2 regions of the Halomonas rhizosphaerae genome follow, and region 2 is predicted to be linked to the other one. Evidence: predicted binding sites of a transcription regulator. Region 2 holds the regulator's gene; the other holds the start of a gene.
The links. Region 2 encodes PhoB, which activates phosphate uptake and scavenging genes when phosphate is short. Its sites were predicted from a motif close to TGTCATANNNNTGTCANA; they were not measured.
Positions count from the first base shown of each region.

Region 1: a site for PhoB is predicted at 7,730-7,747, ahead of phbB (acetoacetyl-CoA reductase). Genes of this name have one in related genera too.

Region 1 covers NZ_JASCQQ010000006.1:56,968-68,930, reverse strand. Annotated here, with positions in the region: gene QLQ86_RS02350 (LOG family protein) at 1-490, opposite strand, end outside; gene QLQ86_RS02345 (hypothetical protein) at 597-719, opposite strand; gene QLQ86_RS02340 (DUF501 domain-containing protein) at 765-1,286, opposite strand; gene QLQ86_RS02335 (hypothetical protein) at 1,258-1,584, opposite strand; gene ybaK (Cys-tRNA(Pro) deacylase) at 1,653-2,123, opposite strand; gene QLQ86_RS02325 (acyl-CoA thioesterase) at 2,120-2,527, opposite strand; gene QLQ86_RS02320 (hypothetical protein) at 2,589-3,413, opposite strand; gene QLQ86_RS02315 (hypothetical protein) at 3,463-3,804, shown strand; gene QLQ86_RS02310 (hypothetical protein) at 3,812-4,243, opposite strand; gene QLQ86_RS02305 (MalY/PatB family protein) at 4,287-5,465, shown strand; gene QLQ86_RS02300 (tetratricopeptide repeat protein) at 5,522-6,460, opposite strand; gene QLQ86_RS02295 (DUF3750 domain-containing protein) at 6,538-7,323, shown strand; tRNA gene QLQ86_RS02290 (tRNA-Met) at 7,556-7,632, opposite strand; gene phbB (acetoacetyl-CoA reductase) at 7,823-8,569, shown strand; gene QLQ86_RS02280 (DUF349 domain-containing protein) at 8,674-11,454, opposite strand; gene minC (septum site-determining protein MinC) at 11,713-11,963, shown strand, end outside.
Region 2 covers NZ_JASCQQ010000003.1:68,971-80,933, reverse strand. Annotated here, with positions in the region: gene QLQ86_RS00565 (ABC transporter permease subunit) at 1-1,035, shown strand, start outside; gene pstA (phosphate ABC transporter permease PstA) at 1,032-2,579, shown strand; gene pstB (phosphate ABC transporter ATP-binding protein PstB) at 2,612-3,430, shown strand; gene phoU (phosphate signaling complex protein PhoU) at 3,455-4,183, shown strand; gene cysZ (sulfate transporter CysZ) at 4,267-5,019, shown strand; gene phoR (phosphate regulon sensor histidine kinase PhoR) at 5,007-6,320, opposite strand; gene phoB (phosphate regulon transcriptional regulator PhoB) at 6,322-7,011, opposite strand; gene ubiA (4-hydroxybenzoate octaprenyltransferase) at 7,103-7,999, opposite strand; gene QLQ86_RS00525 (chorismate--pyruvate lyase family protein) at 8,036-8,572, opposite strand; gene QLQ86_RS00520 (NAD(P)/FAD-dependent oxidoreductase) at 8,726-9,886, shown strand; gene QLQ86_RS00515 (HU family DNA-binding protein) at 10,109-10,384, shown strand; gene QLQ86_RS00510 (hypothetical protein) at 10,448-10,804, shown strand; gene recG (ATP-dependent DNA helicase RecG) at 10,907-11,963, opposite strand, start outside.

The DNA.
Region 1 (11,963 bases), on a different contig from region 2:
CCAGCTCGGCCCGGGTGCGGCCATTGAGGAAGCCGTGCTCCACGGTGCTGTCCAGGAAGGCCAGCAGCGGGGCATAGAAGCCGGCGGTGTCGAGCACGCCGATGGGCTTGTCGTGCAGGCCCAGGTAGTGCCAGGTCCAGGCCTCGAAGAACTCCTCCAGGGTGCCGATGCCCCCGGGCAGCACGATGAAGGCATCGGCATGGGCCGCCATGCTTGCCTTGCGATCGTGCATGTTGCGGACCCGCACCAGCTCGGTCAGGCCGTGGTGGGCCTGCTCGCGCTCGACCAGGTGGTCGGGCATCACCCCGATCGCCTCGCCGCCGGCCGCCATCACGGCATCGGCCAGCTCTCCCATCAGGCCGACGCGGGCGCCGCCGTAGACCAGGCCGTGACCGCGGCGGGCCAGCTCGGCACCGAGTCGGCGCGCCGCCTCGAGGAATTGCGGGTCACGGCCCTCCCGGGACCCCAGATAGACGCAGAATCTCGACATGTCTTTCCTCCTAAAGGCTCATCCTAGCGACCGCAGCGGGGGCTCGAAAGCCTGGAAACGCCAGGGGCGCCAAAAGGCGCCCCTGGCAGAGTGTGAGCCGCTCGGCTCAGCGCGTGCCTGTGGCATCGCGTTTCATGGCCTGGCGTAGCAGCCTCACGCCCACGCCGCTGATGCCGAGCATGCTGGCGATCAACGCGAGACTGGCAATCACATGGGTATCCAGGTACATCCGGGGTTCTCCTAGGGGGTGGTCAGGGGAGGAGGGTTGTCATGATCAGGGCAGGCAGTCGGCCACCCCGTAGTGCGCATCGAGCCACTGGCCGATGACGTTCTCGCCGCAGAGGTGATGGGCATACTGGGTGTGCAGGCAACGCACCTGGTCCCGGTTGGCGATGCCGCCGATGCCGCGCTCGGTGAGCACACCCTCGTAGCCCAGGCGGGTGACCTCGGCCTTCTGGTCCTCGCTCATGTAGGCCCAGCGGGCCGCCACATAAGCGTCGTGGCTGCGGTGGTAGGCGGCCAGGAAGTCGGGGTCCTGCTGCAGGCGGGTCTCCAGCTGCTTGATCACCCCGGCGGCCTCGATATGCGAGATCTCGACCTTGAGACGCTCGGAGCATAGCCAGTAGAGCGTCGGGAAGGGCTTGCCGTCGACGATGGGCGCCATGCGCAGCACCAGCGGGGTGCCCTCGCCGTCGGTGGCGGCCAGGGCCTCGATGCCGCGGGGTGCGCGGCCGAGCTGCTCGGCGATGATGGCCAGCTGCCGCGCGTCAGGGGCCAGGTCGGTGCGGATCACCATCGTCTTCGTCCCGTACGAACTTGTTCGAATGCCCCACGGCGAGGAAGAAGGCGCGGTTGAGCTGCTCGGGGGTGGGGACGTAGCGCCACTCCCGCTCGCAGTACTCGCCGGCCCGTGCCATCAGCACGTCATGGAGGCGATTGAACGGCGCATCATAATCGTAAGGGTCGGCGCCGAACAAGCGGATGTGGGGATAGTCGGCGAAGCGCTCGATGAAATAGCGCTCCAGGTCGGCCTCGACGGCGCGATGCCGGGGCGTGTCGTCCGGGTCCAGCCAGAGGGTATAGCGAATGGCCATGGGGGCTCCCGTCGGTGGGTGGCGGTCATGGTGTGACATCGCCGGCCAGGGTTCGGCTCGGCGGCGATTCAGCGCCGTGCCAGGGCGGCGAGGCAGGCCCCGGTCAGGCGCGCCAGGTCGTCCGGGGCCAGGCAGATCTCCAGCCCGCGGCGACCGCCGCTGACGTGGAGGGTCGCGAGGCGCTCGGCAGAGATATCGAGGAAGGCGGCCAAGCGCTTGCGCTGGCCCAGCGGGCTGATGCCGCCCACCACATAGCCGGTGGCCCGCTCGGCCTCGGCGGGGTCGGCCAGGCTGGCCTTGCGGCTCCCCGCCGCCCGGGCCAGGGCCTTGAGGTCGAGCTGGGCGGAGACCGGCACCATGGCCATCACCAGGCGGCCGTCGTCGAGCCGGGCGAGCAGGGTCTTGAACACCGCCTCGGGCGAGAGGCCCAGCGCCCGGGCGGCCTCCTCGCCGTAGGTGGGGCTGCGCGGGTCATGGTCGTACTCGGCCAGGGTGAACGCGACCCCGGCCTGCTCGAGGACCTTCACCGCCGGGGTCATGCGTCCGCCGGCTCCGCCTGGAGGTGGATTTCTAGGGCCTCGCGCAGCTCGCCCTCGATGGGGATGGCCTTCTTGGCCTCGTGGTCGAAGTGCACCATCACGGTGTGGCCGAGGTTGGTCAATTGGCCGTCCTGGCGCGCCTCCTGGCTCACCGTGAAGGAGCTATTGCCGAGCCGCGAGACATAGGTTCGGATCTCGATCTCGCGGCCATACTGCAGCTCGGCCCGGTAGTCGACCTCCATGCGTGCCATGATCAGGCGCCACTTGCGCGGGTCCAGGTCCGGCGTGAACAGCCGGAAGAGGTCGTTACGGGCCAGCTCGAACCAGGCCGGAAGCCGGGTGTTGTTGACGTGGCCCAGGGCATCGGTGTCGTAGAAGGCGGGCTCGATGGTGCGGGTGAACATCTGGCGTTTCCTTGTTGTGGTCTCTGCAGGGAAAACAGCGTTGCCCCGAGCAAGCGCTCGGTCAAGTCCCGGCGCGAGGGTGCGCGGCCAGGCGAGTGGCCCGCCAGGCCAGCAGGCGGGTCCAGGCCAGCAGCCAGGCAGTGGCGACGGCGAAGCCGATCAGGGTGCCGAGCACCAGCCCCAGGCTGTCGTAGGTCAGCGAGACGCACAGGGCGTACCAGAGCAGCGCGCCGAGCCCGGCCGGGTAGTGCTTGATCACCGTGGCCACCGGGGCCGCGCCATGGGTCAGGTGCAGGATCACCAGGAAGGGGTACATGGTCACCGGGAAGGCGGCCATGACCCCGGCCCAGGCGGCCGGCATCACGTGGGCGAGGCCGGTGATCAGGAAGATGATCCCGGCGGCCAGGGCGGCGCGTAGGCCCAGCGCCGCCCAGCTGAAGCCGTCCCGGGCGCCGGTGGCGGTTTCCGGTACCCGACGGTAGAGCCGGATGAAGAGGAGGATCGCCGCCAGGGTGGTCAGGGTGCCGGTCAGACGGGTGAACTCCACCTGGGTCAGCAGCAGGCTCACCGCCAGCCAGGCGGCGAGCCCGCCCGCGGTGCCGGCGAGGACGCCGGCCAAGCCGTCGCGGCGGGCGCAGAGCAGGTAGCCCCCGCCCAGTGCCAGGGTGGCGGTGAAGCCGGCCAGGGTATGCACGGCACTCTGGGTGGCGAAGGTCGGGGAGATCTCCAGGCCGATGAAGAACAGCGCGATGGCGGTGCCCAGCGGGTAGCCGGCGAGCAGGCCGGCCACGCGGGTGCTGACCCGCTCGGCGATCACCGAGAGGCCGAGCACCACGCCGATCGATACCAGCAGCTTGGCCAACTGCCAGCTCAGGGGAACTTCCATCCTGTTTTCCTTATCCCTTCGGGTGTGTCCTGGAATGTTGGAGGCCAGCATGGCCGGCCATGACCTTACGCCCCCACCGCGCCCCGAGGCCTGCGAGCTGTGCGGGCGCGCTGCGCCGCTGACCCGCCACCACCTCATTCCGCGGGCCCTGCACGGAAAGGCCCGCTACCGACGGCGCTTCGACCGGGTGGAGCGGCTCACCGCCATCCTCTGGGTCTGCCACGCCTGCCACAAGCATCTCCATGCGGTGCTCGGCGAGCGTGAACTGGCCGAGCATTATCGCAGCCGGGAGGCGTTGATGGCCCATCCGCAGATCCAGACCTTCGTCGCATGGCTCTCCACCAAGCCCGCCGGCTTCCGGCCCAAGAAACGGGCCGCGCGGCGGCGCTAGCCGGTCGTCAGACCAGGCGCAGCCCCTTGAGGTCGGTCCAGGCGGCCCTCAGGGCGGCGGCCAGCGGCTCGCGAAGGTGCTCGGGCAGTGCCTGCTCGGCGGCGGCGAGGTCCTCGAAGTCGCGGTTGCGCAGCCAGCAGTAGGCCCAGGCGCAGGCCTCGTCGTCGCTGGCCGGCAGCGGCCGGGCCGGCATCTGCACCAGCAGGAAGGTGGCGGTGCGTGCCGCCCAGAGGGGTGGTTCCTCGCCTTCGGGACGACTCCAGTCGGCGAGGGTGTCGCCATCCGGGGTCCGCTCGGGGAGGCCGATCCGGGTCACCCTGGCGGTCTCGGCGAGCAGCAGGGCCAGGCGGTCGGCATCGCCCTGGCCGAGGGTCAGCCACTGGGCGACCAGGGCGGGCAGGCCGCGGCGCACCTTGGCATAGAAGCCGTCTTGGGGCATGGTCTCGTTCATCTTGCTGGCCTTCTGGGATCGGGAACTGCACATGGAATTCGATTTTGCCACGCCCGTCGAGCGTCGCCACCCGTCGGGCGGTGACTGGCCCTCGCAGAAGTGGCATCGCTACGGCGAGGACGTGCTGCCGCTGTGGGTCGCCGACATGGACTTCGCCTCGCCCCCTGCGGTCATTGAGGCCCTGAGGGCCCGGGTCGAGCATGGCGTCTTCGGCTATGGCCTGGTGCCCGACTCCCTGCGCGAGACCCTCTGCGCCTGGAGCGCCGAGCACTATGGCTGGGCCATCGAGCCCGGCTGGCAGCTGTGGCTGCCGGGGGTGGTGCCGGCGCTGCACATGGCGAGCCTGGCGCTGACCGAGCCCGGCGATGGCGTGCTGACGGTGACGCCCATCTATCCGCCCTTCCTGCGGGTGGCCGAGCGCACCGGGCGGCGGCCCCAGCAGGTGGCCCTGCAGGCCCCGGCCGCGCCCGGCGAGCCGTGGAGGCTCGATCTCGCGGCGCTGGAGGCGGCCATCACCCCCGAGACCCGGCTGCTGCTTTGGTGCCACCCCCACAACCCCACGGGACGGGTGTGGAGGCGAGAGGAACTGGCGGGGCTGATGGAGCTGGTCGAGCGCCACGACCTGTATCTGGTCTCCGACGAGCTGCACTGCGACCTGCTGCTCGACGAGGGCGCCCGCCATGTACCGCTGGCAGCCGAGTTCCCCGAGCTGGCCTCGCGCATCCTGACCCTCTGGGCGCCGTCCAAGACCTTCAACCTGGCAGGGCTCACCACGGCCTGTGCGGTGATTCCCGACGCCGGCCTGCGGCAACGCTTCGCCAGGGGGATCAAGGGACTGACACCCGATGGCAATGTCCTGGGGTTGGTCGCCGCCGAGGCCGCCCATGCCCACGGCGAGCCATGGCGGCAGGCGCTGCTGGCCGTGCTGCGCGGCCACCGTCGGACGCTGGTCGAGCGGGTGGCCGGCTGGCCCGGCGTGGCCATGGCCCCCCCCGAGTCCACCTACCTGGCCTGGCTGGACCTGCGCGAGGCGCGAGCGCTGGAAGGGCTGGAGGGGGCGCCGCAGCGACTGCTGCTCGAGCGGGCCGGCGTGGCGCTTTCCGACGGTGCCGACTTCGGCTGGCCGGGCTTTGCTCGCCTCAACTTCGGCACCACGGCCACCCAGCTGGAGGCGGCCCTGGCACGGCTGGATACCGTTCTCGGGGGTTGACACACGCACGGCCACCTCGGGGCGGCGGCCGTGTGGGTCCAGGCGTTACCGGCGCTTCAGTAGAGCAGGGCGAAGAGCTTGCGGCGATAGGCGACCGTCAGCGGATGATCGGCGCCCAGGGCATCGAAGACCTGCAGCAGGGTGCGGCGGGCGGCATCGTCGCCGTAGGCGCGATCGCGTTTCATCAGCGCCAGCAGGGCATCCAGGCCGGCCTCGTACTGGCCGTCGGCCACCTGACGCAGGGCACGCTTGTAGTGGGCCTCGCTGTCGTCGCGGCCCTCCAGGGCGGCCAGCTCCTCGGCGGAGGGGGCCTGCTCGCCGAACTCGATGCTGGCGCGCACGCCGCGGGCCGGGGCGGCATCGCGCTCCTCCGGGGGGAGGTTGTCCAGCAGGGTGCGGGCCTGTTCGGCCTGGCCGTCGGCCACCAGGGCACGCGCCAGCTCCACCTGGTAGGGAAGGTGCTGGGGATACTGCTGCACCAGCTCTTCGTAGATGCTCCTGGCGGTGGCGGCATCGCCGGCGGCCAGGGCCTCGGCGGCCTGGTCCTCTGGGCTCTGCGGGGCCTCTTCCGGGGCCGGGAAGTAGCGTCCCAGCCACTCGCGGACCTGCTTCTCGGGCAGGGCACCCTGGAAATGGTCGACCAGGCCGCCCTGGCTGATCAGTTTGACGTCCGGCACCGAGCGCACGCCGAGTTGGCCCGCGATCTCCTGGTTCTCGTCGATGTTGAGCTTGGCGAGGATGAAGGCGCCCTGGTACTCGCGGGCCAGCTTCTCGAGGATCGGCATCAGGTTCTTGCAGGGCTCGCACCAAGGGGCCCAGCAGTCGAGCAGCACGGGCACCTGCATCGAGGTCTCGAGCAGCTGTTGGATGTTACCGGCATCGACGTCGATGATCATCTCGGCGTCCTGGCCGCCGGGAGACGCGGCATCGGCACTCTCGCCGGCGGGAATGTCGTCGGTGAGCGGCTCACCGGTGCGGGGGTCGACGATGGGCATGATCGATAGCCTTGCGTGGGGATGAATTTGCTGTACAGATGCGGGTGATCGCCCGCGACTTCAAGGGGAGCCGGCCTGTGATACGACGAATTCTGCGAATGGTCTCCGGGCTGGCGGTGCTGCTGGCCCTGCTGCTGGCCGGGCCGCTGTGGATGCTGGCCACCGAGCGCGTGGAGGGCCGTGGCCACTGGTCCACGGCCGATCGAACCTCGGCCGGCCTCGCCCCGCCCCCTGCCGAAGCCTCCGAGGCGGTGGTGCAGCTCTATGCGGCAAGGGCCTGGGGATGGCGCGGCGCCTTCGGCGTGCATACCTGGATCGCCACCCGCGACGCCGGGGCCGAGGCCTGGAGGATGCACCATGTGCTCAGCTGGCGCCGTCCGGCCCTGGTGTCGCGGTCGACCACCGCGCCGGACCGGGCCTGGTACGGCAGCGAGCCCGTGCTGCTGGCCGACTACCGGGGCGCGGCGGCCGCGCGGCTGGTTCCCGGGATCGAGGCGGCGGTGGCGGCCTATCCCGCCCCCTCGACCTACCGTGCCTGGCCGGGGCCCAACAGCAACACCTTCACCGCCTGGGTGGTCCGCGAGGTGGAAGGGCTCGAGGCGACGCTGCCGGTGACCGCGGTGGGCAAGGACTATCTGCTCGACGGCGTGCTGGCAGAAGCGCCGGGTGGGCTCGGCGTCACCGCCTCGCTGGGCGGGCTGCTGGGGCTGACCTTGGGGCGCGACGAGGGGCTCGAGCTCAATCTGCTGGGCCTCTCGCTGGGGGTCGACCCGCGGCGCCCGGCGCTCAAGCTACCGGGCATCGGCCGGCTGGGCATGGCGCCCCTCATCAAGGGGCGAGGGGAAGGCAGCGGGGACCGCTGAATCTGAAACGACAGGGAACCGATTACCGACGGTCATGCCGGATACGAAAAGCCGATTCCCGCAGGATTGGGCTTTCTCAATATTTGGTAGCGGGGGCCGCTGAATCTGAAACGATAGGGAACCGATGACCTTCCCGGGGTTGTGAAGAGCTGAGCCCGGCGAGTTGCCAGCAGGTTCTGCTGCAAGCATGAAAAAGGCCAGAACCTCTTGGTTCTGGCCTCCCTCATAAATTTGGTAGCGGGGACCGGATTTGAACCGATGACCTTCGGGTTATGAGCCCGACGAGCTACCAGACTGCTCCACCCCGCATCAACGTGTGGCGTATTCTACAGGCTATGCGCCTTTGGTCAAGGATTGATTTCAAACGCTCGTCCCGGTGGCACTCCCTGGTCCATACTCCATCTGCTGTCATCAAGGTGACAGATCAATGAACAAGACTGGTGATGGCCGGCCTGGCGCCACGCCACACAAGATGTCATGCATATCAGGGAGGTAGTCAATGACAACTCAAGCACCCGTCGCCTGGGTCACCGGTGGTACCGGGGGGATCGGCAGCGCCATCTGCCGTTCGCTCGCCTCGCAGGGCTACACGGTGGTTGCGGGATACCACAACCCGGACAAGGCCAAGGCCTGGCTGGAGACCCAGAAGGCCGAGGGTTTCGACAACATCGACATCGCCGGGATCGACCTGGTCGACTTTGATGCCTGCGTGAAAGGGGTCAAGGAGATCGAGGAGAAGCACGGCCCTGTCAGCGTGCTGGTCAACTGTGCCGGGATCACCCGGGACGGCACCATGAAGAAGATGACGCCTGAGCAGTGGCACGAGGTCATCGACACCAACCTCAACAGCGTCTTCAACACCTGCCGCAGCGTGATCGAGAACATGCTCGAGAAGGGCTATGGCCGGATCATCAACATCTCGTCCATCAACGGCCGCAAGGGCCAGTTCGGCCAGGTCAACTATGCCGCGGCCAAGGCGGGCATGCATGGCCTGACCATGTCGCTGGCCCAGGAGACGGCCACCAAGGGCATCACCGTGAACACGGTGTCACCCGGCTATATCGCCACCGACATGATCATGAACATTCCCGAGAAGGTCCGCGAGGCCATCCGCGAGACCATCCCGGTCAAGCGCTACGGGACGCCCGAGGAGATCGGCCGCCTGGTGGCCTTCCTCGCCGACCAGGAGTCGGGCTTCATCACCGGCGCCAACATCGACATCAACGGCGGGCAGTTCATGGGCTGATCGCCCGACCGTCGCACGCCCCCTGTCGCCGGCGACCCCGGCGGCAGGCACGACAGCGCGAGGCAGATGCCTCGCGCTGTTTCGTCGGTGGGCGGCTTTCTGGCTCAGGGCGGGGGCAGTTCGGCCAGACTCTCGAGCATGCGGTCGAGCTCGCCCACCTCCCGCTCCCAGAGTCCCTCGGGCATCGGGCCGGTGGCCAGCAGGTCGGCCAGTATCTGGTGGAGCTCCTCGGCGCGTGAGGTCTGCTGGCCCAGGCTGTCGTTGAGGCGTTCGACCTGGATCGCCAGGCGCAGCGGGTCGTCACGCTGGTTGACGCGTCCGCCGGCCAGCAGCGAAAGGTGGGCCCGCAGGCGTGCCAGTCGCTCCTCCACCGCGTCGTCCGCGCCGCCCCGGCGGGCGGCGTTGCGACGTTCGTGGGCGTCACGCAGTGCGCTCGGCAGGGCCAGGCCGTCCGGGAGGGCGACCTCCTCGACGGGGCCGCCGGCGAGACGCCGGGCGTCCGCCTGCAGGTGGGCATTGAGCAGGGGGCGGATGGCCTGCCAGCGCTCGGCTTCCTCGGCCAGTGACAGGCGCGCCAGGCGCTCACGGCGGACCCGCACGATACCGCTCCAGCGGCGCCGCATGCCCTCGCTGCGCCGTCCCGAGGGCAGGGGCTCGAGTGCCGTGGCCTCGCGCACGGCCTCGTCCAGCACGCTGGCCTCGCGGCTGTGCGACGGATGCCAGCTGTCGAGCCGGTCGATCAGCGCCTGCATGGCATCCAGCCGGGCCCGGTTGCGCTGGACCTGGTCATCTCGGGCGGCCTCGCGGCTGGCGAAGATGTCGTCGCATAGCGAGCGGAATTCGCGCCACAGGGCCTGCTCCTCGCCCTTGGGGGCGCGTCCCAGCTCGCGCCAGCGGCGCTGCAGCGCCTTGGCCTGGTCGGCCCGCTTGGACGCTGGCATGTCCCGGGCCAGCAGTTCGCGGGTCTGCTCGATCATGTCACGCTTGGCCTCGGCGATCTCCCGGGCGCGCCGGTCGATCAGGGCCTGGAGGTCATGGCGGATGCGCCCGAAGCGTCGGCCGATGGTCTCGGCCTCCTCCCGGGGCACCGGAGCGAAGCGGCGCCACTGCTCCCGCGAGCGGTCCCGGATCTCGCGCAGCGCATCGGGGTCGGCTTCGTGGGCGGGCTGCTCGAGCAGCGTCTCGAGCTGCTCGCACAGGGCCTCGCGGGCCTCGAGGTTGCGCTGGCGCTCGGCCAGCTGGCGCTCCCGCCAGGGGGCCAGGCGTTCGTGGATGCGATCGGAGGCGGCACGGAAGCGGGCCGACTGCTCACGGTTGGCGGCGGCATCGCCCAGGGCCTTCCACTCCTTGACCAGCTGGCGATGGCGGCGATCGAGCTCGGCCTCGGTCGGCGGGGGGGTATCGGCCAGTCCCTCGATGGCGAGGCACAGCTGGTCACGCTTGGGACCGGCGACGAAGCCGCGCCAGTCCCGGAGCTCGGCGAGTCGCGCCGCGAGGCGCTTGAGTCGAGCCTGATGGGGTTGCAGCGGTGCCTGGGGGAGCTGGTCGGCCTGCTGGCGCAGGCGCTGGTGGAGCCGACTGGCGCCCTTGAAGGCGCCGCTCTCCAGCAGGCGCTCGAGCTGGTCGAGCTCCTCGACGAAGCGCGACAGCCGGGCGTCCAGGTCGCCGTCATCCCGAGGAGGCTCGGCGGCGAGACGCTGTCGGGCACGCTGCAGCAGCGGCGCCGGTGCCAGTCCCTGAGGCCAGCCGCAGGCCTCCACCAGGGCCTCGAGGCGTTTGTCATCGCCATCGGCCAGGGCCTGTTCGATCGCCTCGGCACGCTCGTCCAGGCGTACCCGCGCCTGGACGATGCCTTCATAGGCGGCAAGCGCCCTGTCATAGCGCTCACGCAGTGCCTCGTCGGCCAGGTGGTGGTCGGAGAGGGCCTGCCAGCGGGTGGCCAGCAGGCGCTTATGGGCGCGCAGGCTGGCGATGTCCTGGTCGGTGAGCCGGTCGCCCTGATGCAGGCCCTCGAGGCTCTCCTCCAGGGCCTCGATCAGGGCCTCCCGGGTCTGGTCGGCACTCTCTCGCTGACGATGGTCGGCATCCCGCGCATGCTCCTGGGCCTCGTGGTCGCCGATGACCTTGCGGCAGCGCAGGCAGGCATCCTGGTAGCGCCGCTCCTGCCGGGCGTCCGGCAGGTCCTCGAACTTGGTCCACTCGCGCATCAGGTGGCGGAAGCGGCCGGCATAGAGCGGTTCCCAGGGGCTGCCGGCGTGCTGCTCGAGTGTCTCGAGCAGTGCCTCGCGGCGTTCCCGGGCCGCCGCCAGGGAGGCGGCGTCGGCCCGCAGTCGGTTGAGGCGTTCGCGTGCCTTGCGGGCCACCTGGCGGTCGCGCCGGGCCTCGTGGGCCAGCCGTGAGAGTCCCGCCTCGCTCTCGACCCGGGCGGCGGCGGCATGGCGCACAGCCGCGATGCCGTTGTCACAGGCCTGGCGGATCAGGTCCTCTTCCGCCTCGAGGCGGGCCAGGGCGGCGAGTCTAAGCTGCAGGTTATCGCCCTGCAGGGCCAGCTCGTTGAGCAGCTCGGGATCCTCGAGCCGTTCCACCAGGGCGATGCGTGTCGGCAGGTCATGCTGGCCGTGGCGGCCGGCGAGCAGGGCCACCAGGTGGCGTCGCAGCTCCGGGGGGGCGTCTCCCTCCCGGCACAGGTCCAGCAGGCGCTCGGGATCCTCCAGATGGGCCAGGGCCGCCTCGCGTACCCCGGGATCGGGGTCGAGGGCGAGCTGCTCAAGGGCACGGCGCTGGTCATCGCGGGCCGGGTCGAGACGTGCCACGGCCTGGCGGCGGACCTCGGGGTCCGGATGTTTCCAGCGCGGGGCGAACAGGCGACGAAGGAGTCCTGACATGGGGCATCCTGACAAAGGGAGCGCGCCCCGGCGGGGGCGCGGAACAATCGTTATTGTTGGCGGCAATGGCGCGGGGCCTGGGTCGAGAGTATCTAAGCACGTGCCGAGGCTGCAGAAAAGTCCAGCCGGCGGCGAGGTGTGGCCATCCGGAGACACTGACAACGGCCGCCCCTTGACCGTATGATCGGTTGCAGGGGCGCAGCCACTCGCTTAGCTTTGTGGCTGTACCCCGATCATCACCCGACGTGGAGTTCGGCAATGAGTCTCAAAGTGGACAGGGACAGCATGGCATTCACCTTCAAGGGGGGGATGCTGCCGATGACGGTCATGGAGCTGACCAGCGCCGATCCCGAGCGCATCCGCGAGCAGCTCGCGGGCAAGCTCAGCCAGTCGCCGGCCTTCTTCCAGCATACCCCGGTCGTTCTCAACGTCGAGAAGCTCGATGAACCCCACCTGGCCCTGGAGCGCATTTGCGCGGTCTGCCGGGCCCACAAGTTGTTGCCGGTGGC
Region 2 (11,963 bases):
CAGGCCCTCTGGCTGCCCATGGAGGGCTCGGCTGACCCGGCCCGCTATCGCTGGGATCCCACCACCACCCTGGGGACGGACGAGGCGGCCCGGGTCAGCCTGGTGCCCCTGGCCTGGGGCACCCTGGAGGCGGCGGCCTGGGCCCTGTTGATCGCCGTGCCCCTGGCCCTGGGCGCGGCCGCCCACTCGGCCCTGTTCATGTCGCCGCGCCTGCGCAGCCGCCTGAAGCCAACGCTGGAGCTGATGGAGGCATTGCCCGGGGTGGTGATCGGCTTCGTCGCCGGCCTGGTGCTCGCCCCCTGGGTGGAACGCCACCTGGCGGACGTCCTGGCCATGCTGGTGCTGCTGGTGCCCGGGCTGCTGCTCGCGGGCGGCCTCTGGTCGCGCCTGCCCCCGCGTCTGCAGCAGGCGATGCCGCTGGGCTGGGCGGGCCTGTGGCTGGTGCCCTGGCTGCTGCTGCTGCTGTCTGCCGCCCACGCGCTCTCGCCCTGGCTCGAGGCCTGGGCGTTTGGCGGTGACCTGCGCCACTGGCTGGAGGTGCGCCTGGGGCTCGACGTCGCCGTGCGGAACGCCATCATCGTCGGCATGGCCATGGGCTTTGCGGTGATGCCCAGCGTCTATGCGCTGGCCGAGGACGCCCTCTCGGGGGTGCCGCGAAGCCTCGCGGAGGGCGCCCAGGCACTGGGGGCGACCCGCTGGCAGACCCTGTGGCGGGTGGTGCTGCCGGCGGCGTCCCCCGGGATCTTCTCGGCGGTGATGATCGGCGCCGGGCGGGCCGTGGGCGAGACCATGATCGTGCTGATGGCCAGCGGCAATGCGGCCCTGATGACCTGGAACCCCCTGGACGGCCTGCGCTCCCTGGCGGCCACCATCGCCATCGAACTGCCCGAGGCTGGCCCAGGGGGCCTGCACTATCGACTGCTGCTGCTGGCGGCGCTGCTGCTGTTCGTCTTCACCTTCCTGGTCAATACCCTGGCCGAGCTGGTGCGGACCCGCCTGCGCCGGCGCTACCGGCGCCTGGGGGGCGGGGCATGAGGCCGGTGTCCGGTTCACGGGCGCGTCTGCCCCGCGGTGAGGGCCCCGGCGCCTGGCTGGCGGCGGGCAGCGTGGCGCTCTCGCTGCTGGCGCTGCTGGCGCTGCTTTCGCTGCTGGCGGTTCGCGGCCTCGAACACTTCTGGCCCGCTCCCGTCGCCCTGGTGGTGCTCGAGGACGGCCGACAGCTCGCCGGCGAACGGGTCCGCGAGGTCCCGCTGCCCGAGGGAACGGGGCGCGAACGGCTCTATCGGACCGGCAACCGGGACCTTTACGGCACCCGCTGGGAGTGGGTGGCGGTGTCGGCCATCGCCGAGGTCAGCCATCCGCCCGACCTGGTGGTGCTGGAGCGCCGCCGCTGGGGGGAAGCGATCGGCCGGCTCACGGCGCTGGAGAGCGAGACGGGAGAACGGGTCGAGGGCGAGGGCGCCTGGCCGGCCCTCGAGGCGCGGCTGGCCGAGCTGACATCGCTGCGCCAGGCCCGCGACGCCCTGCGCGACGAGGTCATCCTGCCGCGGGTCCGGGCCCTCGAGGAGGGGGGTGACGTGGACCGCGAGCTGGCTACCGCCAATGCCCGGCTGCGCGCGCTGCAGGCGGCCATGGAAGGCGGCCGGCTGACCCTCGCGACCGCCGACGGCGGGCGGCTGGCGGTGCCGCTGGAGCAGGTACTGCGGGTGCGGCGTCCCAACGCCATGTCGCCGTTCGACAAGCTGGTCGCCTGGGGGGAGGGCGTCTGGCGCTTCCTCTCGGAGGGCCCGCGGGCGGCCAATACCGCCGGCGGCGTCTGGCCGGCGATCTTCGGCACCGTGCTGATGGTGATGCTGATGTCGATTCTGGTGACGCCCTTCGGGGTCCTGGCGGCCATCTACCTCAACGAGGTGGCCCACCAGGGGCGGCTGACGCGGCTGGTGCGGATCGCCGTGCGCAACCTCGCCGGGGTGCCGTCCATCGTCTACGGGGTCTTCGGTCTGGGCGTGTTCGTCTACGGCATCGGCGGCACCCTGGACGAGTGGTTCTTCGACGCGGCCCTGCCCTCGCCGACCTTCGGCACCGGCGGGCTGCTGTGGGCCTCCCTGACCCTGGCCCTGTTGACCCTGCCGGTGGTGATCGTGGCCACCGAGGAGGGGCTGGCGCGGATCCCTGACCAGCAGCGCGAGGGCGCCCTGGCCCTGGGGGCCACCCGACTGGAGATGCTCTCCCGGGTGGTGCTGCCCATGGCCACGCCGGCCATGCTCACCGGGGTGATCCTGGCCGTGGCCCGCGCCGCCGGCGAGGTAGCGCCGCTGATGCTGGTGGGCGTGGCCAAGCTGGCGCCCCAGGTGCCGGTGGACGGCGACTTCCCCTTCCTGCATCTTGACAGGAAGTTCATGCACCTCGGCTACCATATCTTCGATGCGGCCTTCCACGGCGGCGATGTCCAGGCGGCGATGCCGCTGGTCTATGCCACTGCCCTGCTGCTGGTGCTGGTGATCCTGGTGCTTAACCTGACTGCAATATTTCTGCGTCATCATCTCAGTACGCGTCACGGGGCGCTCACCCGTCGATGAGCCCAGTACCGCCACGCCAACCGGGAGCCTCGATGCCATTCGTCCAGGACCTGCGCCCGTCGCCCGACCCGGCGGCGGTCATCGACTTTTCCCCCGAGGCCAGCAGCCTGGCCATCCGGGGGCTGAGCCTCGCCTACGGGGACACGCCGGCGCTGCGGGATCTCACCCTGAGAATTCCCAGGCACCGCGTCACGGCCTTCATCGGGCCCTCCGGCTGTGGCAAGTCGACCCTGCTGCGGGTGCTCAATCGCCTCCACGACCTCAATGACGAGGTGGTACGCACGGGCGAGGTGAAGCTCGAGGGCGAGGACATCCACGCGCCGGAGGTGGACGTGGCCGAACTGCGTCGTCGGGTGGGGATGGTGTTCCAGGCGCCCAACCCCTTCCCCATGTCGATCCACGACAACGTGGCCTTCGGCCTGCGCCTGCAGGGGGGGCTGAGCAAGCGCAAGCGCGACGACATCATCGAATGGGCGCTGCGCTCGGCGGCACTATGGGACGAGGTGAAGGATCGGCTGCGTGCCTCGGCCTGGTCGCTCTCCGGGGGCCAGCAGCAGCGTCTGGTGATCGCCCGCACCCTGGCGGTGGGCCCCGAGGTGCTGCTGCTCGACGAGCCCGCCTCGGCCCTCGACCCCATCTCCACGCTGAAGATCGAGGAGCTGATCGGCAACCTGAAGTCGCACCTGACCCTGGTGCTGGTCACCCACAACATGCAGCAGGCGGCCCGGGTCTCCGACTACACCGCCTTCCTGCAGGACGGCGCGCTGGTCGAATATGGCCCCACCGACACCCTGTTCACCCACCCGCGCCTGCGGCGTACCGAGAACTACATCACCGGGCGCATGGCCTGACGGCCGGCCCCAAGGAGAGATCCCATGGACATTACCAGCGATATCCACAGCCAGCATATCTCCCGGCAGTTCAACCAGGAGCTCGAGGAGCTCAAGACCCACCTGATGGCGATGGGGGGGCTGGTTGAGAAGCAGGTCCAGGACGCCGTGGCGGCCCTGCTCGAGAGTGACTCCGAACTGGGCCAGCGCGTGGTCGCCAACGACCGCGCGGTCAACGACATGCAGATCAAGATCGACGAGGAGTGCACCCAGGTGCTGGCGCGGCGCCAGCCCACCGCCTCCGACCTGCGCCTGGTCCTGGCGGTGATTCGCGCCGCGTCCGACCTGGAACGCATCGGCGACGAGGCGAGCAAGATCGCCCGCAACGCCATCGACCTGATCGAGGCCGACAACGGCAACCGTGGCTTCGTCGAGGTGCGCATGATCAGCGAGCACGTGCGGCGCATGGTGCGCGACGCCCTGACCTCCTTCGCCCGCCTCGACACCGAGCTGGCGCTCAAGCTGGTCCACGAGGACGAGGAGGTGGACAACGAGTACCGCAGCGCCATGCGCTCGCTGATGACCTTCATGATGGAGGATGCCCGCTCGATCTCGTCGGTCCTCAGCGTGATGTGGATCCTGCGGGCCCTCGAGCGCATCGGAGACCACGCCAACAACCTGGCCGAGTACGTGGTCTACCTGGTCAAGGGGCTCGATATCCGCCACACCGACCCCGAGGACCTCGACAAGGATATGCTCGAGGGCAAGGGTTGACCGCAAACGTCGCTTGACCCTCAATGATGCAGGCCGCCGCCCCGTCGGGCGGCGGCCTGCCGTGTGACATGAGGACGTGACGGATGCTCGATGCCTTGACGGCGCTGACCCGCGGGACCCGCCTGGTCTACTCCCGCGGCCTGCGGCGCTTCGTGTTCCTGCCGATAGTCGTCAACCTGTTGGTCTACACGGCCATGCTCTGGTACGTGCTGGGCCACTTCGGCGGCTGGCTGGAGGGCTGGATGGCCATGGTCCCCGGCTGGCTGGAGTGGCTCTCCTGGCTGATCTGGCCGCTCTTTGTGGTCAGCCTGGTGCTGATCGTCTTCTTCACCTTCACCCTGGTGACCCACCTGATCGCCGCGCCCTTCTACGGCTTCCTGGCCGCCCGGGTGGAGCTGGAGGCGACCGGGCGACCGCCGCTGGACGACCGTGGCCTGGCGAAGACGGCGATGGACGCCATGGGGCGCGAACTGGTCAAGCTGGGCTACATCCTGCCACGCATGGCGCTGCTCTTCGTGCTCAGCTGGATCCCGGTGCTCAACCTGGTGGCACCGCTGCTGTGGGCGGCCTTCTCGGCCTGGATCATGGCGATCACCTACCTCGACTACCCCATGGACAACAACAAGGTCAGCTTCGCCGACATGCGTCGCCGGCTGAAGGCCCGCTGGTGGCCGACCCTCACCTATGGCGGCTGGGTGACCCTGATCACCTGGATCCCCCTGGCCAACCTCTTCCTGCTGCCCGGCGCCGTGGCCGCCGCCGTCCTGATGTGGGAGCGGCACTATCGAGGTATCGAGATCGGCGCGGCGCATGGCGGGCCGCCTCAGGCGCGCTGAGCCCTCTCGCTCGTGTCGCGCAGGCGCTCGGCGGGGAACAGGCAGCGGAAGGTGGCGCCGCGGCCGGGGCGGGAGGCGATCTCCAGGCGGGCGTCGTGGCGCAGCAGCACGTGCTTGACGATGGCGAGCCCCAGGCCGGTGCCGCCGGTGGCGGTGCTGCGGCCCTTGTCGACCCGGTAGAAGCGCTCGGTGAGGCGCGGCAGGTGCACCGGGTCGATGCCTTCGCCGTCGTCCTCCACCTCCAGGCAGGCGCCCTCGCCATGGGGGCGCCAGCGCAGCACGATATGGCGCCCGTCCCCGGCATAGCGCACGGCATTGAAGGCCAGGTTGGAGAGCGCACTGCGGATCTCCTGCTCGCTGCCGACCAGGGCGCGGGACTCCTCGACCTCCACCGCGATCGACTGGCGGCCGGCGGAGAGCGCCGCGGCGTCGCTCTGCACGGCCTCGAGCAGCTCGCCCATCGCCAGCGGGGCGTCATCGCGCCCGCCCTGGTCGATCTCCAGCCGTGACAGCAGCAGCAGGTCGTTGACCAGGTTCTGCATGCGATCGGTCTGGGCCTTCATCTGCGACAGGCCGCGGCCCAGTCGCGGCGGCAGCTGGCCGGCCATGTCGCCATAGGTCTCCAGGTAGCCGGCCAACACGGTCAGCGGGGTGCGCAGCTCGTGGGAGACGTTGGCCACGAAGTCGCGGCGCATCTGCTCCAGGCGGTGCAGCCGGGTGATGTCGCGGGCCATTACCAGCCGCTCGTCGTCGCCGTAGAGGGTGATCTGGAACTGCAGGATCAGCCTCTCGTCGATGGGCGAGGGCAGGGTCAGCGGCTCGCGATAGTCGCGGCCATGAAAGTAGTCGACGAAGCGCGGGTCACGCAGCAGGTTGGTGATGTGCTGGCCGCGGTCGAGCTGGGGCTTGAGGCCCAGCATGCGTTCGGCCGCGCTGTTCCACCACTCCAGGTCGCCGTGGCGGTCGAGCATCACCACGCTGTCGCGCATCGCCTCGGAGGACTCCTGGATACGCTGCAGCGTGGCCCGCAGCCGCTGCTGGGTGAGGCGCTGGCTCTTCTGGTAGCGGTAGAGGCGGTCGAACAGCTCGCCCCACAGGCCGCTGGCGGCGGGGGGCTCCTCCTGGGGGCGCAGGGTGAGCCACTGGTAGAGGGCGTGCAGCTGGCGCAGGTGGAAGGTCAGGCAGAGCAGCAGACCGGCGGCGATGCCGGCCGGAATGGCGGAAAAGGGCCAGCCGACCAGGGCCCCGGCGGCGACCAGGGTCGCCAGGCGCCAGAGCTCGCGTCGCCAGAGCCGCCCCACGTCAGCCCTTGGTGGAGAACCGGTAGCCGGTGCCACGCACGGTCTGGATCAGCTGGTGATGAGGCTCGCCCAGCGCCTTGCGCAGGCGGCGGATATGCACGTCCACGGTACGCTCCTCGACATAGACATTGCCGCCCCACACCTGGTCGAGCAGCTGCCCGCGGGTGTAGGCGCGTTCCTGGTGGGTCATGAAGAACTGCAGCAGGCGGTACTCGGTGGGCCCCATCTCCAGCGAGCGGCCATCGACGCTGACCCGGTGGCTGACCGGGTCGAGCAGCAGCCCGGCGACCTCCACCGGGTCCTCGATGCCCCGCGGCGTGGCGCGGCGCAGTACCGCCTTGAGGCGCGCCACCAATTCGCGCGGCGAGAAGGGCTTGGTGATGTAGTCGTCGGCCCCGGCCTCGAGCCCCTGGATCTTGTTGTCCTCCTCGCCCTTGGCGGTGAGCATGATGATCGGCAGCTCGGCGGTCGCCTCCTCCCGTTTCAGGCGGCGGGCCAGCTCGATGCCGCTGGTCCCGGGCATCATCCAGTCCAGCAGCACCAGGTCGGGCTGGTGGTCGACCACCATGGCGTGGGCATCCTGGGCATTGTCCGCCTCGAGGACGCGATAGTCGGCCATCTCCAGCGCCACCGCGATCATCTCGCGGATCGGCGCCTCATCATCGACAATCAGTACGGTCTTGGCGGTCATCCCGGAGCCTCGTGGTCAATGACAGATCGATGACGATGACAGCACGTCATGATGACAATAGCGTGACAGGTTCGGCCTGTCGCCCGCCCGCTCAGCCGCCGTTCACCGTCGGCCACAGGGAGAGCGCGATGCCGGCGAAGACCAGCAGGCCCGACCAGTGGTTGTTGAGGAAGGCCTGGAAGCAGCGGTCCCGGTCCCGCTCGCGGATGAGGAACTGCTGGTGCACGAAGGTCGCCGCCATGGCGGCGAGCCCCAGCCAGAAGAAGCCCCCCAGCGCCAGCAGCCCGCCGGCCCAGGCCAGCAGCCCCAGGGTCAGGCCCTGCAGCAGGCCGATCATCAGCCGGTCGGCGCGGCCGAACAACACCGCGGTGGACTTGATGCCGATCTTCAGGTCATCGTCGCGGTCGACCATGGCGTACTCGGTGTCGTAGGCCACCGTCCAGGCCACGTTGGCGGCGAACAGCAGCCAGGCGACCGGGGGTAGCGTTCCCAGCACGGCACCGAAGGCCATGGGAATCGCCCAGGAGAAGGCCGCGCCGAGGAAGGCCTGGGGCAGGTGGGTGTAGCGCTTCATGAAGGGGTAGATGAAGGCCAGGATGACCCCCACCACCGAGAGCATCACCGTGAAGAGGTTGGTGAACCAGACCAGCACGAAGGCGGCCATCACCAGCATCAGGAACAGCGCCTGAGCCTCCCCCTCGCTGATCCGGCCGGTGGCCAGGGGGCGGTTCCTGGTGCGCTTGACGTGGCCGTCGAAGTGGCGGTCGGCATAGTCGTTGACCACGCAGCCGGCGGCGCGCATCAGGTAGACCCCGGCCACGAAGATCAGCAGCACCTTGCGACCGGGGATGCCCTCGGCGGCGACCCACAGGGCCCAGAGGGTGGGCCACATCAGCAGCCAGGTGCCGATGGGGCGGTCGAGGCGGGTCAGGTGCAGGAAGTCGGGCACCCGGGCCAGGCCCCTGGGGTGCATCAGGGATCGATCCATCTCGGTCTCTCGCATGTGGAAGCTTGCCGGCAGAGCCTAGCGTGAAGGCAGCCCGAGGTCATCCGCCATGCGCTCGAGAAAGAACTCCTGGACCAGCACGGCGAAGCGCCGGTGGCGGAACAGCGAGCGGCGCGCCCAGGGGCCCGGGGCGGCGTGGAAGGGGGCCGGGTCGGCACTGACCTCCAGGGGGCCGCGCTCCAGGTCCGGCTGGCGGAACAGCCAGCTGCCCAGAGAGCGCTCGCCCAGGCGGTCGAGCCGCTGGCCGTGCAGCCCGTCCAGGGGCACCACCGAGCGCGCCACCACCCAGGGGCGCTCGTCGAGGCACAGCGCCACTTCGCGTAGCCAGGCATGGCGGGCCGGGGGGAGGCCCAGGGCCAGCGCCTCGTCGCGACGTGGCCGGCCGAGGCGCTGGTCCAGCAGCCGGACCCTGAAGGCACGCTGGCCGCCGGCGCTGATCAGCCGGGCGGTGAGCGAGTCGCGGGAGGCGACCCACTGCCACCAGGCAGCGCTTATGGCAGGGCGCGCCGCCGCCAGGGGGCGCCAGCGGGGATCGCTTCCCGGGCCGTTGCTCACCGTCACTCTCCGCGTCGATTTCGGGGGCGGCTAGTGTACCATGGCGACCGGAAACGCTTATCGTGGCCGGCCGCGAGAGCCAGGAAAACTCCAGTCAGCCCCGATCAAAAGAAGACAAATCTGATCTCGACGGCCCCTGCAGGAAGGATTGCCATGGCTGCACCCCTGACCATCATCGGTTCCGGCATGGCGGGCCTGGGCCTGCTGCGCCAGCTGCGCGGGCAGGACCCGGCACGACCGATGACGCTGATCACCGCCGACAGCGGCGATGACTATTCCAAGCCGCTGCTCTCCACCGGTTTCGCCAAGCGCCTGCCGCCGGAGCACCTGGCGGCACGCTCGGCCCTGGAGGTCGCAGCCGATCTCGGGGCCGTGGTGCGGACCCACACCCGGGTGGAGGCCATCGACCCGGTGGAGCGCACCCTGACCATCGGCACCGAGACCCTGCCCTGGAGCGAGCTGGTGCTGGCCACCGGCGCCGCGCCGGTGCGCCCTTTCACGGTGCCCGACGCCGTGGCCGACCGGGTCTTCAGCGTCAATGACCTGGACGACTATCGCGCCTTCCACGCGGCTCTGGAGGCGCTGGGCAGGCCGGCACGCGTGGCGATCATCGGCGTTGGCCTGGTGGGCTGCGAGTTCGCCAACGACCTCGCCGCCGGCGGCCACGCCGTCGAGCTGATAGCCCCGGAGCCGGCCCCCCTGCCGCGCCTGGTGCCGGAGCCCCTGGGACGCGCCCTGGGCGAGGCTTTCCGGGAGGCGGGCATGGTGCTGCACAGCGGACGCCAGCTGGTGGCCCTGGGGGCGGATGGCGCCTCCGTCGGCCTGGAACTCGATGATGGCGCCTCGCTCTCGGCCGACCTGGTGCTGGTGGCCACGGGGCTGCGGCCGCGTACCGCCCTGGCCGAATCGGCCGGGCTCAGGGTCAGCGAGGCCGGCATCCACACCGACCGGCACCTGGCCACCTCGGCGCCGGGCATCCATGCCCTGGGCGATGCGGCCTGCGTCGACGGCGTCAATGCCATGTACGTGCAGCCGCTGCTGGCCAGTGCCAAGGCCCTGGCCAGCACCCTGACCGGTACTCCCTCCGCGGTGACCTATGGCCCCTGGCCGGTGCTGGTCAAGACCCCCTTGCTGCCGGTGGTGGCCCTTCCGCCGGCCCGTCCCCCGTCCCGCTGGCGCCTCGAGGGCGAGGGCGGTGACCTGACCGCCCTGGCCGAGGCCGAGGACGGACGTTTGATCGGATTTGCGTTGACAGGACGCTGCGTCCGTCGGAAAGTCGAACTGGCGCGAGCCGCGCCGCCGTTGCTAGGCTAGTCTCGTCAACGACGGGGCCTGCAGCGGATAGCGAGCCGGCAAGGCAGCGGCGTTGAGGACCGGTATCATCCGCATGTCGTTTCCCGAGATCTCCCCGTCTGCGGCACGAGGCCCCGGGATCGAGTGAGCCGGCATGCGCGTGATGCACTGACAGGTCATATGCCATAACAACACCGCCGGTGGTGATCGCCGGCAACATGATGCCAATACCAGGAGGGCTGTATGCGCAAGCCAGAACTCGCCGCGGCGATTGCCGAGCGTGCCGATCTTTCCAAGGACAAGGCGAGCCAGGTGCTCAATGTGATCCTCGACGAGATTACCGGTAGCGTTTCCCAGGGTCAGGATGTCACCCTTATCGGCTTCGGTACCTTCAGCGTGCGCGAGCGAGCCGCGCGCACCGGCAAGAACCCCCAGACCGGCCAGCCGCTGACCATTCCGGCCAGCAAGACCGTCGCCTTCAAGCCGGGCAAGGGCCTCAAGGACGCCGTCGCGAAATAAGGCATTGCGGCCCGTCCCGTGCGGGTCGCCCAACCACTCCCTGTTCCCGGTGGCGGAGCCGATATGAAGCTGCGAATGATGTTGTGGCTGCTCGGGCTGATGCTCAAGCGTGCCCTGCGCCGCAAGGCGCGGTTCCGCGAACTGCTCGGCGAGATGCGTGGCCTCGACTGGGGCATCGCCACCGAGGACCTCTCCATCGCCCGCCACTACCGCATGTCGCCCCGCGGTATCCGCGCGGGCCGCGGCCTGCCGGTGGACCTTGACCTGGAGCTGCGCTTCGAGGACGAGGCCACGGCCATCAAGGTCCTCAAGAAGCCCACCCAGCAGGCCTTTCTCGACGGCATGATGGCCGGCAGCGTGCGCCTGGTCGGCGATTCCGGCGACCTGCAGAAGCTGCAGAAGCTTCTCAAGCATTTGTAAGCACGAGCTGAAAGCGCCGAGCGCCAAGCAAGACGTTGCCCCTTCCCGCCCGTTACGCCCAGCCCCTTATACGCGGATCCTCTGCTTGGCAGCTTGGCGCTGTCACACCTGCCCGTAGCGTCCCGCTTCCTCCCCCAGCCAGCGCCTGATCAGCGGGCGGCTGGCCTGGGGATGCTCGTCGAGTAGCGCCTCGGCCAACGGGGCGACGCGGTCCAGCAGGTCGGCGTCGCGCTCCAGGTCGGCGACCTTCATCTGCGCAAGCCCCGTCTGGCGGGTGCCCAGCACCTCGCCGGGACCCCGGATCTCGAGGTCCTTCTCGGCGATGCGAAAGCCGTCGGTGGTCTCGCGCATCACCGCCAGGCGCTCCCGGGAGTGGGCGGACAGCGGCGGGTGATAGAGCAGCACGCAGAAGCTCTCGACGGCGCCGCGTCCCACCCGCCCGCGCAGCTGGTGGAGCTGGGAGAGGCCCAGGCGCTCGGGGTTCTCGATGATCATCAGGCTGGCATTGGGCACGTCGACCCCCACCTCGATCACCGTGGTGGCAACCAGCAGGTCCAGCTCGCCGGCCTTGAAGGCCTCCATCACCGCGGCCTTCTCGCTGGCCTTCATGCGCCCGTGGACCAGGCCGATGGCCAGTTCCGGCAGGGTCTCGACGAGCTCGTCGCGGGTCGCCTCGGCGGCCTGGCACTCCAGTACCTCGGACTCCTCGATCAGGGTGCAGACCCAGTAGGCCTGGCGCCCCTCGGCGCAGGCGTGGCGGATGCGCGCCATCACCTCGGGGCGCCGCTCATCGGGCATCACCACCGTCTTCACCGGGGTCCGGCCCGGGGGTAGCTCGTCGATCACCGAGACGTCCAGGTCGGCATAGGCGCTCATCGCCAGGGTGCGCGGGATCGGGGTGGCGGTCATCACCAGCTGGTGGGGCGTCAGGCCGCCGGCCTCGCCCTTTTCGCGCAGCGCGAGGCGCTGGTGGACGCCGAAGCGGTGCTGCTCGTCGATGATTGCCAGGCCCAGGCGCTGGAAGTGCACGTCGCCCTGGAAGAGCGCGTGGGTCCCCACCACCATGCGGGCCCGGCCGTCCTGGATGGCCGCCTTGGTGTCGAGTCGCGCCTTGCCCTTGAGCTTGCCGGACAGCCAGGCCACCTCGATGCCCAGCGGC